One region of the Streptomyces griseoaurantiacus genome, then DNA from elsewhere that is predicted to be linked to it. Evidence: riboswitches for the same ligand, from Rfam matches in the RefSeq annotation. Region 1 holds a riboswitch; each other region holds the start of a gene.
What was found. A riboswitch is a leader RNA that binds a small molecule or an ion and turns the genes downstream of it on or off. The one in region 1 is predicted to bind cyclic di-AMP.
Positions count from the first base shown of each region.

Region 2: linked by a shared signal. The riboswitch ahead of OHB09_RS25085 (M23 family metallopeptidase) and the one ahead of OHB09_RS33320 (NlpC/P60 family protein) in region 1 are both predicted to bind cyclic di-AMP.
Region 3: linked by a shared signal. The riboswitch ahead of OHB09_RS13085 (LysM peptidoglycan-binding domain-containing protein) and the one ahead of OHB09_RS33320 (NlpC/P60 family protein) in region 1 are both predicted to bind cyclic di-AMP.

Region 1 covers NZ_CP108326.1:4,474,155-4,479,496, reverse strand. Annotated here, with positions in the region: gene OHB09_RS20015 (M23 family metallopeptidase) at 1-213, shown strand, start outside; gene OHB09_RS20010 (ATP-dependent DNA helicase) at 275-2,980, opposite strand; cyclic di-AMP (ydaO/yuaA leader) riboswitch at 3,381-3,553, shown strand; gene OHB09_RS33320 (NlpC/P60 family protein) at 3,562-5,342, shown strand, end outside.
Region 2 covers NZ_CP108326.1:5,639,181-5,644,522, forward strand. Annotated here, with positions in the region: gene OHB09_RS25070 (DNA gyrase/topoisomerase IV subunit A) at 1-60, opposite strand, end outside; gene OHB09_RS25075 (M16 family metallopeptidase) at 340-1,710, shown strand; gene OHB09_RS25080 (M16 family metallopeptidase) at 1,707-3,095, shown strand; cyclic di-AMP (ydaO/yuaA leader) riboswitch at 3,355-3,509, shown strand; gene OHB09_RS25085 (M23 family metallopeptidase) at 3,523-4,281, shown strand; gene OHB09_RS25090 (GntR family transcriptional regulator) at 4,480-5,166, shown strand.
Region 3 covers NZ_CP108326.1:2,962,852-2,968,193, reverse strand. Annotated here, with positions in the region: gene OHB09_RS13095 (cytochrome P450 family protein) at 1-612, shown strand, start outside; gene OHB09_RS13090 (LysM peptidoglycan-binding domain-containing protein) at 801-1,805, shown strand; cyclic di-AMP (ydaO/yuaA leader) riboswitch at 2,074-2,263, shown strand; gene OHB09_RS13085 (LysM peptidoglycan-binding domain-containing protein) at 2,268-2,981, shown strand; gene eno (phosphopyruvate hydratase) at 3,322-4,611, shown strand; gene OHB09_RS13075 (FtsB family cell division protein) at 4,749-5,228, shown strand; gene OHB09_RS13070 (DUF501 domain-containing protein) at 5,314-5,342, shown strand, end outside.

The DNA.
Region 1 (5,342 bases):
ACCGCGAAGGACGGCACGGAGACGTGGTACTGCCACCTCTCCAGCTACCGCGTCGCCTCCGGCACCACCGTGAAGGCCGGGCAGCCGATCGCGTTCTCCGGCAGCTCGGGCAACTCCACCGGCCCGCACCTGCACTTCGAGGTCCGGCCCGGCGGCGGCTCGGCGATCGACCCCCTCCCCTGGCTCCGCAGCCACGGCCTGAACCCGGCGTGACCGGCGGGGCGGCCCCCCGCCCCGCTCCACCTACGGCAGAGGGCCGGGCGCCCCCGCCCGGCTACAGCTTCTCCACCGGCGCGTACCGCAGCAGCAGCCGCTTCGGCTTGGTGTCGCCGAAGTCGATCGTCGCCTCCGCCTTCGCGCCCGCCCCGGAGACCGAGACCACCGTGCCGAGGCCGAACTGGTCGTGCGTGACCCGGTCGCCGACGGACAGGTCCACCGCGGGCCGGTCCCCCGCACCGCCCCGGCCCGTGGCGAACCCGGCGGCGCCCGCCGCCGAGGAACGCGACCGGCTCGCCGGGAAGGAGGAGGACAGGGAGGAGGACAGCGAGGCCGCCACGCCCGAGCCGCGCCCCGGCCGACCGCCCGCTGCCGGAGCCCCGGCCGACCCCGTGCGCTTCCACTGCACGTGCTGCTCGGGGATCTCCTCCAGGAAACGGGAGGGCGGGTTGTACGAGGGCTGCCCCCACGCGCTGCGCAGTGCCGCACGGGTCAGGTAGAGCCGCTCCCGGGCACGGGTGATGCCCACGTACGCCAGTCGCCGCTCCTCCTCCAGCTCCTTGGTCTGGCCGAGCGCGCGCATGTGCGGGAAGACGCCGTCCTCCATGCCGGTGAGGAAGACGACCGGGAACTCCAGGCCCTTGGCGGTGTGCAGGGTCATCAGCGTGATGACGCCCGAACCGTCCTCCTCCTCGTCCGGGATCTGGTCGGAGTCGGCGACCAGGGCGACCCGCTCGAGGAACTCCGCGAGGGTGCCGCCGGTGGCCGCCGCAGCTCCGGCGGCCGCGCCGGTCGTGACGGCGGCGTCCGCGCCCTCGGCTTCCGTACCCCCGGCACCGGTGCCGGCCGTCGCGGCATCGGCGGGCGCGGCGGTGTCCGGTGTCACGGCCCCGGTCCCGTCCCCGGCACCGGCCGCACCACCCCGCTCCTGCTCGAACTCCAAGGCGACGGCCGCGAGTTCCTGCAGGTTCTCGATCCGGGTCTCGTCCTGCGGGTCCGTCGACGCCTGCAGCTCGGCGAGGTAGCCGGTGCGTTCGAGGATCGCCTCCAGGACCGTCGCCGGGCCCGCGCCGGACTCGACGACCGTGCGCAGCTCCTCCATCAGCACGTTGAACCGCTTGACGGCGTTGGCGGAGCGGGCCGCCATGCCGTACGCCTCGTCGACCCGCCGCAGCGCCTGCGGGAAGCTGATCCGCTCGCGCTGCGCGAGGGCGTCGATCATCGCCTCGGCGCGCTCGCCGATGCCCCGCTTGGGCACGTTGAGGATCCGGCGCAGCGGCACGGAGTCCTCCGGGTTGGCGAGGACCCGCAGGTAGGCCAGGACGTCCCGGACCTCCTTGCGCTCGTAGAAGCGGACGCCGCCGACGACCTTGTAGGGCAGGCCGACGCGGATGAACACCTCTTCGAAGACACGGGACTGTGCGTTGGTGCGGTAGAAGACGGCGACGTCACCCGCCTTGGCCTCGCCCGCGTCCGTGAGGCGGTCTATCTCCTCGGCGACGAACTGGGCCTCGTCGTGCTCGGTGTCGGCGACGTAGCCGGTGATCTGCGCGCCCGAGCCCGCGTTGGTCCACAGGTTCTTGGGTCGGCGGGACTCGTTGCGCTCGATGACCGCGTTGGCGGCGGACAGGATCGTCTGCGTGGAGCGGTAGTTCTGCTCCAGCAGGATCGTCGTCGCGTCCGGGTAGTCCTCCTCGAACTGGAGGATGTTGCGGATGGTCGCGCCCCGGAAGGCGTAGATCGACTGGTCCGCGTCACCGACGACGCACAGCTCGGCGGGCGGCACCTGGGCCTCCGGCGGCACGTCGACCGGGTGCTCGGAGGTGCCGACCAGTTCACGCACGAGGGCGTACTGGGCGTGGTTGGTGTCCTGGTACTCGTCGACCAGGACGTGCCGGAAGCGGCGGCGGTAGTGCTCGGCGACGTCCGGGAACGCGCGCAGCAGGTTGACCGTCGTCATGATCAGGTCGTCGAAGTCCAGCGCGTTGGCCTCGCGCAGCCGCGACTGGTAGAGCGCGTAGGCCTGGGCGACCGTCTTCTCGAAACCGTCGGCGGCCTGCGCCGCGAAGTCCTCCTCGTCGATCAGCTCGTTCTTCAGGTTGCTGATCTTGGCGCTGAAGGACTTCGGCGGGAAGCGCTTGGGGTCGAGGTCCAGATCACGGCAGACGAGGGCCATCAGGCGCTTGGAGTCGGCGGCGTCGTAGATCGAGAAGGAGGAGGTGAAGCCGAGCCGCTTGCTCTCCCGGCGCAGGATGCGGACACAGGCGCTGTGGAACGTCATCACCCACATCGCGTGCGCGCGCGGGCCGACGAGCTGCTCGACGCGCTCCTTCATCTCGCCCGCGGCCTTGTTGGTGAAGGTGATGGCGAGGATCTGGCCGGGGTGGACGTTCCGCTCCGCCAGCAGATGCGCGATGCGGTGGGTGAGCACACGGGTCTTGCCGGAGCCGGCACCCGCGACGATGAGCAGAGGGGATCCGGCGTGCACGACGGCCGCACGCTGGTTCTCGTTCAGGCCGTCCAGCAGGGCCGCCGCGTCCAGGACGGGGCGGGGGGCGCCGTTGCGGTAGTAGCCGCCTCCGCCTTCGGACTCCCCCGCTCGGGCCCCCCAGCCGCCCGGGGGCGTGTCGAACTTCCCGCCGAACAGGTCGTCCGGAATCGGCTCCGGCACGTGCTCGTCCTCGGGCGGTGGCGGGGGTTCCTCCGCGTGGGCCCGCGGGGCCTGGAGGTCCGCCAGGAAGCTGTCGTCAAAGAGGCTGCTCATCGCTCTCCGAGTCTAGGGCGCCCCACCGACAACCGGCCGCCCCCTCGGGAACTCCGCCCGCAACCCCGGGGCGGCGGAGCGCCCCGCGTGACGAACCTCTCAGCCGGGGCGCCGGTGCCCGGCGGGCCTCCCGGCCGGCATCCCCCCGGCCGGCCACCGAGGCGCCACCTCGGCGCCATCACCCCTGGTGACCGCGAGACGAGCGCGGAAGGGGCCGGCGGACGGGCAACTGCCGGAACGGTTCCGCACGTTGGCCCGCGCCGCCGTCGGCAACCGAATCCTCACGCGAAGGTCACAAAAATGTATCGGACATAACGCACTTCGACCTTCACACGAGGCACACAAGTTGGCTACCGTGCCGGGCAGGTCGCGCGACGCAACCGGCGAACGTCGCCGGGCCGCGCGGCCTCCGCCGAATCCGGCCCGCCCCCGCGGGCAGCCGGAACCGGGGACCCAACCGAGACCTGGGGTGAATCGGCCCACCGCCCCGCGCGCACGGGCCGTAGGGCAGTCCTTCCGGAACCATCCGCCCGAATCCGACAGCTAACCCGGTAGGCGGCGTACGGAAGGAGTCGCCTCTCTTGGCGTCGGACCAGAAACCGCTTCCCGCCGTCGCGCGCCCGGCGTACCCGGCGGTCCCCGTGGCTCCCGCAGGGGACAACGGCTCGGGGGACTCCGCTTCCGGGACCGAACCGCCGGCGCCGAGCCGCGCGGAGGTCCAGCAGCGGATCGACAGCCTGTACCAGCGGGTCGAGACGGCCACGGAGACGTACAACGCGACGCGCGTCCTGGCCGCCAAGGAGCGGCAGCGGTCGGGGGCCGCGGCGGAGGCCGCCAAGCGTTCGCAGTGGCTGGACACGGCACGCGCCAAGCTGGGCCCGTCCGTCCCGGCGGTGCTGCCGGCCGACCGGAGTTCCGACCGACCGGCGCCCGGCCGGTCCACGGGGCGTCCGGGCGCCGGGCGGCCGCAGGGCCTGCGCCAGTCCTCGATCGACAGGACCGTCGCCGAGCTCATCGCCGCGACGGAGAAACGGCGCAGGTCCGGAACCCCGGCGCTGGGCGCCTCCCGCGAGACGCCGGCACTCGGGCCCGGCACCGCGGGGCGGGAGCTGCCGGCACTGCCGTCGCCGAGGAAGCCGGTCTCGGCGAGCGCGCCTCAGCGGTCGCCGCGGACCTCGAAGGAGGCGACGCAGCGCAAGCTCGCCACCGCGCGCGGTCTGCTGTCGCAGCGGACCGGCGGAGCACGTGCGGCACTCGAGAGCGCATCGCCCGCGCGGGCACAGACCCAGCAGCAGTCGCCCTCGTGGGCGTCCCCCGTGCAGGAGCTCGCCCCGGGACAGGGGGCGCCGTCCGGTGCGTACACGACGACGGGCGGTACGGCCTCCGCCTTCGCGGCGGTGGACGGCACGGGTTCGTTCCCTGCCGTCGACGGCACGGGGTCCTTCCCCACTGTGGGCGCCACCGGGTCGTTCCCGGCGGTGGGCGCCACGGGTGCCTACCCGGGCATGGAGAACACGGGTTCCTTCCCTGCGATGGGTGCCGGCACGGCCACCTTCCCGGGCGCCGGTGGCTCCGGCGCGTACCCCGGCACGGACACCGGCGCGTTCCCGGCGGTGAGCGGGACAGGATCGTTCCCGGCGGTGAACGGCATGGGTTCCACCGGCGGCGCGAGCGCCACCGGGGCGTTCCCCCCGGCCGACGACACGGGCTCCTTCCAAGCCCTCGGCACCGCCTACTCGTACCCGGGCACGGACGGCACGGGCTCCTGGCCGGCGGTCGACGGCACCGGCTCCATCCCGGCCCTCGGCACCGCCTACTCGTACCCGGGCACGGACGGCACGGGCTCCTTCCCGGCGGTCGACGGCATCGGCTCCTGGCCGGCGGTGGACGGCACCGGCGGTTTCCCGGCGGTGGACAACACGCGGGCCTACCCCGCCGTGGACGGCACCGGCGGCTTCCCGGCCACCGGCGGCACCGCCCCGTATCCCGCGGGCGACAGCACCGGAGCGCTCCCGGTCGCGTACCAGGCCGCCGGGGACCCCGGTGCGGGCAACGCCTACCCGGCCGCCCCGGCCTACCCGGCCACCGGCGGCACCGGTGCGTTCCCGGCGGACGTGGCCCCGGCGTACCCCGCCGCGAACGGCGGCGGTGGGCTGCCGGGCGTGAGCAGCACCGGCAGCTTCCCGGCCGCCGACGGCATCGGCTCCTTCTCCGCCCCGGGGACCACCGGTTTCTTCCCGGGGACCACTGGCGGGCTCCCCGGCACCGGCGGGCTCGGCGCGTACCCCGCCACCGGCGGCCTCGCGCAGGCTCCCACCGCCGGCCCCGCGCCGGCCGCCGCCCTCACCGGTCCGGCCCCCGC
Region 2 (5,342 bases), 1.2 Mb from region 1:
GAGGATCCGCTCCTCGTACGAGTCGTCGGGCGGCGGGGTCTTGGTGCTGCGGCGGGCCATCGCTGCCGGCTCCTTGTGTGGGCGTGGGCGGGATCTGATGCGGACCATTGTGGACCGGGGGACCGACAACGTGTCGCGGGACCCGGCCCGGAGGCCCGCGGCCGTGCTCCCGGACCCGCCCACCGGGGGTGCCGGCGGCGGCCGGGCGGGTACCCGCGCACCCGTGGGTGAGCCGCGCACCGGCGTGGCCCCGCGCCCTCTGCGAGGGCACATACAGTGGCAGGATTGGCACAACTCCGCGGTTGGTCACAGCCGCTTCTCGTGAGTGAAGGGACGTACATGCCCATGGGTCACACGGCCACCGCCGAGGCAGGCTCCGGCGGCCTGACAGCGACCGAACACCGTCTGGCCAACGGTCTGCGCGTGGTGCTCTCCGAGGACCACCTGACCCCGGTCGCGGCGGTGTGCCTCTGGTACGACGTCGGCTCGCGCCACGAGGTCGAGGGACGCACCGGCCTGGCTCACCTCTTCGAGCACCTGATGTTCCAGGGCTCTGGACAGGTGAAGGGCAACGGCCACTTCGAACTGGTGCAGGGCGCCGGCGGCTCCCTCAACGGCACCACGAGCTTCGAACGCACCAACTACTTCGAGACCATGCCCGCCCACCAGCTGGAGCTCGCCCTCTGGCTGGAGGCCGACCGCATGGGCTCGCTGCTGGCCGCCCTGGATGAGGAGTCCATGGAGAACCAGCGGGACGTCGTCAAGAACGAGCGCCGCCAGCGCTACGACAACGTCCCCTACGGCACCGCCTTCGAGCGGCTGACCGCGCTCGCCTATCCCGAGGGCCACCCCTACCACCACACCCCGATCGGCTCGATGGCCGACCTGGACGCGGCCACGCTGGAGGACGCCCGCGCGTTCTTCCGCACCTACTACGCGCCCAACAACGCGGTGCTCTCGATCGTCGGCGACATCGACCCGGAGCAGACGCTCGCCTGGGTCGAGAAGTACTTCGGCTCCATCGCCTCGCACGACGGCAAGCCCGCCCCGCGCGACGGCTCCCTCCCCGACGTCATCGGCGGGGAACTGCGCGAGGTCGTCGAGGAGGAGGTCCCGGCCCGCGCGCTCATGGCCGCCTACCGCCTCCCGGAGGACGGCACGCGGGCGGCGGACGCCGCCGACCTGGCCCTGACCGTCCTCGGCGGCGGCGAGTCCTCCCGGCTGTACAACCGCCTGGTCCGCCGGGACCGCACCGCCGTCGCCGCCGGCTTCGGCCTGCTCCGTCTCGCCGGGGCGCCCTCCCTGGGCTGGCTGGACGTGAAGACCTCCGGCGACGTCGAGGTGCCCGTCATCGAGACGGCCGTCGACGAGGAGCTCGCCCGGTTCGCCGAGGAGGGCCCCACCGCCGAGGAGATGGAGCGCGCCCAGGCGCAGCTCGAACGCGAGTGGCTGGACCGGCTCGGCACGGTCGCCGGACGCGCCGACGAACTGTGCCGGTACGCCGTCCTGTTCGGCGACCCGCAGCTCGCCCTGACCGCCGTCCGGCGCGTCCTGGAGGTCACCCCCGAGGAGGTCCGGGACGTCGCCCGGGCCCGGCTGCGACCCGACAACCGCGCGGTGCTCGTCTACGAGCCGGTCGCCCCCGAAGCGGCCGAAGCCACCGACGAGGCAGCCGAAGCCACCGACGAGAACGAGGAGTCGGCGAAGTGACCGAGCTCGCGACCATGGAGTTCCACCCGCAGCCCCGGCCCGGCGAGGCGAAGCCCTGGGCGTTCCCCGCGCCCGAGCGCGGCACCCTGGACAACGGCCTGACGCTGCTGCGCTGCCACCGCCCCGGCCAGCAGGTCGTCGCCGTGGAGATCCTCCTCGACGCGCCCCTGGAGGCCGAGCCGCAGGGCCAGGAGGGCGTCGCCACCCTCATGGCGCGCGCCTTCTCCGAGGGCACCGACAAGCACTCCGCCGAGGAGTTCGCCGCCGAGCTGGAGCGCTGCGGCGCCACCCTCGACGCGCACGCCGACCACCCCGGTGTGCGGCTCTCCCTGGAGGTGCCCGTCTCGCGGCTCGCCAAGGCGCTCGGCCTGCTCGCCGACGCGCTGCGCGCCCCCGCCTTCGACGACGGCGAGATCGAGCGCCTGGTGCGCAACCGGCTCGACGAGATCCCGCACGAGACCGCCAACCCGGCCCGCCGCGCGGCCAAGGAGCTGTCCCGGCAGCTCTTCCCGGCCGACTCCCGGATGTCCCGGCCCCGCCAGGGCACCGAGGAGAGCGTCTCGGCCATCGACTCCGCCGCCGTCCGCGCCTTCTACGAGCGGCACGTACGGCCCGCGACCGCGACCGCGGTGGTCGTCGGCGACCTCACCGGCTTGGACCTCGACGCGCTGCTCGCGGACACGCTCGGCGCGTGGACCGGCGCGCCCGGACAGCCGCGCCCGGTGCCCCCGGTGACGGCCGACGACACCGGCCGGGTGATCGTCGTGGACCGCCCCGGAGCCGTCCAGACGCAGCTCCTCATCGGCCGTGTCGGGGCCGACCGGCACGATCGTGTGTGGCCCGCCCAGGTCCTCGGCACGTACTGCCTCGGCGGCACCCTCACCTCGCGGCTCGACCGCGTGCTGCGCGAGGAGAAGGGCTACACCTACGGAGTGCGGGCCTTCGCCCAGGTGCTGCGCTCCGCGCCCGACGGCAGCGGCGCGGCGATGCTCGCCATCAGCGGCTCCGTGGACACCCCGAACACCGGTCCCGCCCTCGACGACCTGTGGAAGGTGCTGCGCACCCTGGCGGCGGAGGGCCTGACCGACGCCGAGCGCGATGTGGCCGTGCAGAACCTGGTGGGCGTCGCCCCGCTGAAGTTCGAGACCGCGGCCGCCGTCGCGAGCTCGCTCGCCGACCAGGTCGAGCAGCACCTGCCGGACGACTACCAGGCGACGCTGTATCAGCAGCTCGCCGCCACCGGCACGGTGGAGGCGACAGCCGCCGTCGTCAACGCCTTCCCGGGGGACCGCCTGGTGACGGTCCTGGTGGGCGACGCCGAGCAGATCGTGGAGCCCGTCCGTGCCCTGGGCATCGGCGAGGTCACCGTGGTGGCCGCCGAGTAGCGCGCCTCCCGCGGCGACGTGGTGGGCCGGGCCCCGGTGACCCGAGAGGTCGCCGGGGCCTTCCGCGTGCCGGGGCCGGCGCTTCGCCCGCCCCCTGAAGGCCGCTCAGGGGCGCGAGTTTGTCCGTATTGCCACAGGAGAGAGCGCTTCGCTCATGTGGGATACGCAACAAAACCGTTACCTCGTTTGCCCGCTGAAACGCCGTCCGCTTAGCGTCTTCCCGGCTGTCCGTCAGGCAGCGCGCCGCATCCGCGGCAGCGGGCAGCCATCGCCGAGTCCCCCTACGGCGCGAGCCCGGGGGAGCCGGGGACCCACGTCCCTGGGGTGAATCGGGCGCCCCCGCAAAGGGTGTCCGTAGGAGACCTTCCTGCTCCGAACCCGTCAGCTAACCCGGTAGGCGAGAAGGAAGGAAAGGACAAGCCCCTTCATGGCGTTCACCCGCGCCCCTGGGAAGCACCGCCGCGCCGACCGCACGAAGCGCACGACGACCGGCGCCGTGGGCGTCGCGGCCCTCGCGACCACCGGCGTCGTCGGCACCCTCGCCGGCTCCGCGGTCGCCGCCGAGCCGCCCGCCTCGGTCGGGCAGACCGGCCTCCTGCGGGCCGCCGGCATCGGCGAGAGCGTCGCCGCCCGGATCGACGCCCAGGCGCTCGCCCAGGAGAAGGCCGCCGCCCGCAAGGCCGCCGAGGAGGCCGCCCGCAAGGAGGCCGCCGCGAAGGCCGAGCGGGCCCGTGAGGCCAAGGAGCGCGCCGCCCGCGAGGCGGAGCGCAAGCGGCTCAACACCTTCGTCATGCCGATCACCGGTTCCTACGTCTCCACCGGCTACCAGGCCAGCAGCTCGCTGTGGTCCTCCGGCAGCCACACCGGCATCGACTTCCACGCCGCCACCGGCACCTCCGTGCACGCCGTCGGCGCCGGCACCGTCGTGGAGACGGGCTGGGGCGGGGCGTACGGCAACCAGGTCGTCATCAAGATGAACGACGGCACCTACACCCAGTACGGCCACCTGTCGTCCATCGGCGTCACGGTGGGCCAGCAGGTCACGGCCGGCCAGCAGATCGCCCTGTCCGGCGCGACCGGCAACGTCACGGGCCCGCACCTGCACTTCGAGGCCCGCACGACCGCGGAGTACGGCTCGGACATCGACCCGGTGGCGTACCTGCGCGGACACGGCGTCAACGTCTGAGGCGCACGCACCGACACATACCCGCCACGACGGCCCCGGCTCACGCAGCCGGGGCCGTCGCCGTTTTTGTCCCGCCGCTGTCCAAAAAATAACCATGGATCAGGGATCGCCGTCGGAAATTCCTCCCGTCTGCAATAGAGTCGGACGAGCAATGCGCCGGCCGACGGTGTTTGCACGGAAATCAGGCGGAGGTCGGACATGCGTATTCCGGCGCACTCGGTATGCACGGCGATCCGTGAGGACATCGTCGCCGGTGTCCACGAACGCGGGAGCCGGCTCACCGAGGAGGTCCTCGCCAGACGCTACGGCGTCTCCCGCGTCCCCGTGCGCGAGGCGCTGCGCACGCTGGAGGCCGAGGGGTTCGTGGTCACCCGCCGGCACGCGGGCGCCTGCGTGGCCGAGCCCACCGGGCAGGAGGCCGCCGACCTGCTGGACATGCACGTCCTGCTGGAACCGCTCGGCGCCGCACGGGCCGCCCAGCGGCGCACCGAGGCGCATCTGAAGGTGCTGCGCGGCCTGGTCAGACTGGGCCGGGAGCGGGCCGGCCAGGGCAGCAGCGAGGACCTGCGCTCCCTGGACGGCTGGTTCCACGACACGCTGGCCCAGGCCGCCGGGAGCCCGGCGCTCAGCAGCACCCTGGCCCAGCTCCGGCACAAGATCGCCTGGATGTACGTGGCCGGGGCGCCGGCGGACCCGGTGACCGACTGGGCGGAGCACGCCGCCGTCGTCGACGCGATCGCCCGCGGCGACGGCGAACGCGCCCGCACCCTCACCGCCCGGCACACCGAACGCGCGGCCGCCGCCCACCGCCTGCGCCCCGCCCCGACGGGAGCGGACGTGAGCACTTCGCAACAAGCCGTAAACATTGCGAGCCCGCGGAATTAACGCGCGCGCCGTATACAAAGGGGAGCGAATGGGAGGAGCGGGCCTCCTTTTCTTTTCCGCTGCCCTTATTCGTGTCCGTCCGCGCCCGTGAATTGAACGGCCGACGGAAAAGCGCGAGAGCGGGGGAGAGCGGAGCGGCAAAGGGAAAAGCGAGAGCCGCGCCGCCTCGAGGGCGA
Region 3 (5,342 bases), 1.5 Mb from region 1:
GACCTCGTCTCCGGTCTCATCCGCGCCTCCGACGAGGGCGAGCACCTCACGGAGAACGAGGTCGCCGCGATGGCGTTCATCCTTCTGTTCGCCGGCTTCGAGACCACCGTCAACCTCATCGGCAACGGCACGCACGCGCTGCTGACCCACCCGGAGCAGCGGGCCCGGCTGCAGGACTCGCTCGCCGCGGGCGACATGGGCCTGCTGGAGACCGGGGTCGAGGAACTCCTGCGCTTCGACGGCCCCGTGGAGCTGGCCACCTGGCGGTTCGCCACCCGGCCGCTGACCCTCGGCGGTCAGGACATCGCGCCGGGGGAGGCCGTCCTCGTCGTCCTGGCGGCCGCCGACCGCGACCCGGAGCGGTTCGCCGAACCCGACGTGCTCGATCTCACGCGGCGTGACAATCAACACCTCGGCTACGGGCACGGCATCCACTACTGTCTCGGTGCGCCGCTCGCCCGGCTGGAGGGCCGGACCGCGCTCGCGACGCTCCTGACCCGCCTTCCGGACCTCCGGCTCGCGGTGGATTCCACCGAATTGCGGTGGCGTGGAGGCCTCATCATGCGCGGATTGCGCACGCTGCCCGTGGAGTTCGCACCCGTCCCGAATTGAGTGGGCATCGGTTGCGCATAAACCCGCCCGGACACGAAAAGTGACAGTTCCTCAACTCTGTGATCTTCACGTGATCTGCGCTGCATTAACTTGTAACCGGTGTTGTACTGGCTATACGTTCACGCATCAACAAGGCGGTCCCCCGGATCGCCGCGTTGGGTCACCGCTGTCGTGTGAAAGGCAACCGCATGCTCTCCGGGAACGGTCGTCACCGTCGCCCCCGTCAGGCTCCGGCCCTCCTCGTCGCGGCCGGCGTGACCGGCTCCGCCATCGCCATCCCCCTGCTCGGCGCCACGGGCGCGAGCGCGGCCAGCGGTTCCACCTGGGACCACGTCGCGGAGTGCGAGAGCGGCGGCTCCTGGAGCGCGGACACGGGCAACGACCTGTACGGCGGCCTGCAGTTGTCGCAGGACGACTGGAACCACTACGGCGGCCTCGACTACGCGCCGAGCCCCGACAAGGCCAGCCGTTCGCAGCAGATCGCCGTCGCCGAGAAGATCCTCGCCGCCGAGGGCGTCGCCGCCTGGCCCACCTGCGGCCCGCTGTCCGGGCTCTCCAAGGACTCCGGTTCCGCGGACGTCGACACGGGCCTCGGCAGCGGCTCGGGCGAGTCCGGGAAGTCCGGCTCCGGGCTGGACCTCGGCCTGGACAACTCGTCCGGAAACTCCGATTCGTCCGCCTCTTCGGGTTCCTCGGGGTCCTCCGAATCCTCCGGCAAGTCCTCCGGGAAATCCGGCAGCACGTCCGACGAGGCGTCCGGAAAGGCGAGCGCGAGTCCGAGCAAGAAGGGCGAGGACTCCTCCCGCGCGTCCGGCGATTCCCGCTCCGGCGGCAAATCCACCACATCCCCGGAAACCAGCGACAAGTCCGGCGATTCCTCGGCCGGACGGTCCTCGGGGAGCGCCTCGGAGCACTACCGGCAGAGCCCGGGCTCCTCGGCCCTCGTCGACACGGGCGCCGTCGACGGGACGAAGGGGGCCAACACCCTCATCGCCGACGGAACCGGCCGGCACCGCGGCAGCAGTGCCGAGGACGGCTCCACCTACACGGTCCGCCACGGCGACACCCTCGGCTCCATCGCCGACTCCCTTGACGTGGACGGCGGCTGGCAGGCCCTCTACCAGGCCAACGAGGACGCCATCGGCAGCGACCCGAGCGTCATCCGGCCCGGTCAGAGCCTCGTCGTCGAGTAGGCGCGCCCCGTTCCGGGGGCGTCGGGGGACGCCGGGGACGCCAGGGGAAGAATCGGACGTACGGGGTTGAAGTGCACCCGAAATCAGGGGAGTTTGGTCCCTGGATCAGCCCTGATGTCCGATTCGGCGAAAGTGTGGGATGAGTCTCATAAGCCTTGATCGTCTTTGAAATCCGGCGGATCTCATGTCTACGGTCGTCACCGCTCGCCATCGCGGGCCCCGACGGTCGCAACGCCGAATCCTGCCAGCGGCCGTACGGGAACAGTCGTCGCGTCAAGCGCCGTAGGCAGGAGCGGGGGACCCAGGTAAGTGCCGGGCCCGGCGGCCGGACCACCACGTGGTCCCGGACGGCCGGACACGGCTTGGGGTGAAGTCGTGCGCCACAAGCGGCGCGCGACCGGGCAACTCAACCGGCCCGAACCCGACAGCTCACCTCGCAGGCGTCGGTGAGGGGATCTCTCCATGCTGTTTTCCAGCAAGGGCAAGCACCGCCGTCCGTCCAAGGCCACCCGTGTCGTCGCGCTCGCCGGCGTCACCGGTGCCGCCGTCGCCGCCCCGCTGATGGCGGCCGGCAACGCCTCCGCCGCCACGGCCTCCCAGTGGGACGCCGTCGCCCAGTGCGAGTCCGGCGGCAACTGGTCCATCAACACCGGCAACGGCTTCTTCGGCGGGCTGCAGTTCACCAGCTCCACCTGGGCCGCGTACGGCGGCACCGCGTACGCCGCGCGTGCCGACCTGGCCTCCAAGTCGCAGCAGATAGCCGTCGCCGAGAAGGTCCTCGCGGGCCAGGGCAAGGGCGCCTGGCCGGTGTGCGGCAAGGGTCTGACCGGTGCCGCCTACGACGGCGCCGCCGCCTCCAGCGGCTCGTCCTCCAACGGGTCGAGCAACTCCGGCAGCTCCAGCAGCGCGGGCTCGTCGAGCAGCTCCTCGTCCACCGAGCAGCACGCCTCCCGTTCCCAGGAGCGTCCGGCCGCGAAGAAGACCGTCACCACGCCCACCGGCAAGAAGGTCGAGAAGGGCGACGGCGAGTACAAGGTCGTCAAGGGCGACACGCTGAGCGGCATCGCCGCCGAGCACCACGTCAAGGGCGGCTGGCAGAAGCTGTTCACGCTGAACAAGGACATCGTGGACGACGCGGACGTCATCTTCCCGGGCCAGCAGCTCCACCTGAGCTGACCCTCCCCGGCCCCCTCGCGGGGCCGGCCCCCGTCCCCACGGGTCCCCCACCCCCGGCGCCTCTCCCCCGTACGCGCCGGGGGTGGGGCATGTCCGGACCCGGGGGGCCGCGGAGCCCCGGACGGACCGCCGGGTGCGCGCGCTCTCCTGATACCCACCCCCGCTCATTTTGTTCCGTCAGGAAACAATTCACCCACACTTCTGCCCGGCAAGTGGGCCACACACCGGTGCCGCCGCCTGAGACGGCTAGGCTCGGGAGCGCGAGCCACCCCGGCTCCGCGCCCCGCGTCGGGCCCCGAGGGCCCGGCGTACCCGCGTCACATCCCAGAAGGAGATGCTCGTGCCGTCCATCGACGTCGTCGTAGCCCGGGAAATCCTGGACTCCCGAGGCAACCCCACGGTCGAGGTCGAGGTCGGCCTCGACGACGGCAGCACGGGTCGTGCCGCCGTTCCCTCCGGTGCCAGCACCGGTGCCTTCGAGGCCATCGAACTCCGTGACGGCGACCCGAGCCGCTACCTGGGCAAGGGTGTCGAGAAGGCCGTCCTCGCCGTGATCGAGCAGATCGGCCCGGAGCTGGTCGGCTACGACGCCACCGAGCAGCGTCTGATCGACCAGGCCATGTTCGACCTGGACGCCACCGACAACAAGGGCTCCCTCGGCGCCAACGCCATCCTCGGCGTCTCGCTCGCCGTCGCCCACGCCGCCTCCGAGGCCAGCGACCTGCCGCTCTTCCGCTACCTGGGCGGCCCCAACGCGCACCTGCTGCCGGTGCCGATGATGAACATCCTGAACGGCGGCTCGCACGCCGACTCCAACGTGGACATCCAGGAGTTCATGATCGCCCCGATCGGCGCGGAGTCCTTCTCCGAGGCCCTGCGCTGGGGCGCCGAGGTCTACCACACGCTGAAGAAGGTCCTGAAGAACAAGGGCCTGGCCACCGGCCTCGGCGACGAGGGCGGCTTCGCCCCGAACCTCGGCTCCAACCGCGAGGCCCTCGACCTCATCCTCGAGGCCATCAAGGAGGCCGGCTACACCCCCGGCGACCAGATCGCCCTCGCCCTCGACGTCGCCGCCTCCGAGTTCTACAAGGACGGCGTCTACTCCTTCGAGGGCAAGGACCGCACGGCGGCCGAGATGACCGACTACTACGCGGAGCTCGTCGACGCGTACCCGCTCGTCTCCATCGAGGACCCGCTGTTCGAGGACGACTGGGCCGGCTGGAAGACCATCACCGACCGCCTCGGCGACAAGGTCCAGCTCGTCGGTGACGACCTGTTCGTCACCAACCCCGAGCGCCTGGCCCGCGGCATCGAGGAGGGCACCGCCAACGCCCTGCTGGTCAAGGTCAACCAGATCGGCTCGCTGACCGAGACCCTGGACGCCGTGGAGCTCGCCCAGCGCAACGGCTTCAAGTGCATGATGTCCCACCGTTCCGGCGAGACCGAGGACGTCACCATCGCCGACCTGGCCGTCGCCACCAACTGCGGCCAGATCAAGACCGGCGCCCCGGCCCGCTCCGAGCGCGTCGCCAAGTACAACCAGCTCCTGCGCATCGAGGAGATCCTCGACGACGCCGCGGTGTACGCCGGCCGCTCGGCGTTCCCCCGGTTCCGCTCCGCCGGACAGTGAGCCCCACCGCGGGCGCCCTCGTGAGCGAGCGGCGCCCGTGGGCGGCGTCGTACGTACGTCCCCGTACCCGGTCCCGTACCGTGTGCGGGGACGTACGCATGAGACGGCAGGCGTGAGCGCGACGGGAGGCGGAGGACATGGCCGCGAAGGACCGGGACCGGTTCTCGACCGCGACCAGGCTGCGGCTGCTCGGTGAGCAGACGGCCGCCCGGGTCTACCGTTCGCAGACCCGGCGCCAGGCCCGCCGCTCCCGGCTCACCGGCCGCGCGGCCCTGCTCGCCCTGGTGCTGTGCACGATGATCGTGGCGCTCGCCTACCCGATGCGGCAGTACGTCTCCCAGCGGGCCCGGATCGCCGACGAGGAACGCGAGCAGCGGCAGGCCCGCGAGCGGGTGGAGCAACTGCGCGACCTCAAGGCCCGCTGGCAGGACGACGCCTACGCGGAACAGCAGATCCGGCTGCGGCTGCACTACGTGATGCCGGGGGAGACCGGCTACGTCGTCGCCGAGCCCGGCGCCGCCACCCGTACCCGCTCCGAGGGCGGAACGGCGGCGCGCCCCTGGTACGCCAACCTGTGGGACGGCGTCGACCGGGCGGACGCGGCCGTACGCCGGTGAGACAGTACGGTTCTCGTACGGCAAGAAACCGGCGCCGGGCCCCTCGGGCCCGCGCCGCCACGGACAGAGAGACTCTCGTACGCGCATGGAAACCCCTCCGCCGACCACCCCGCG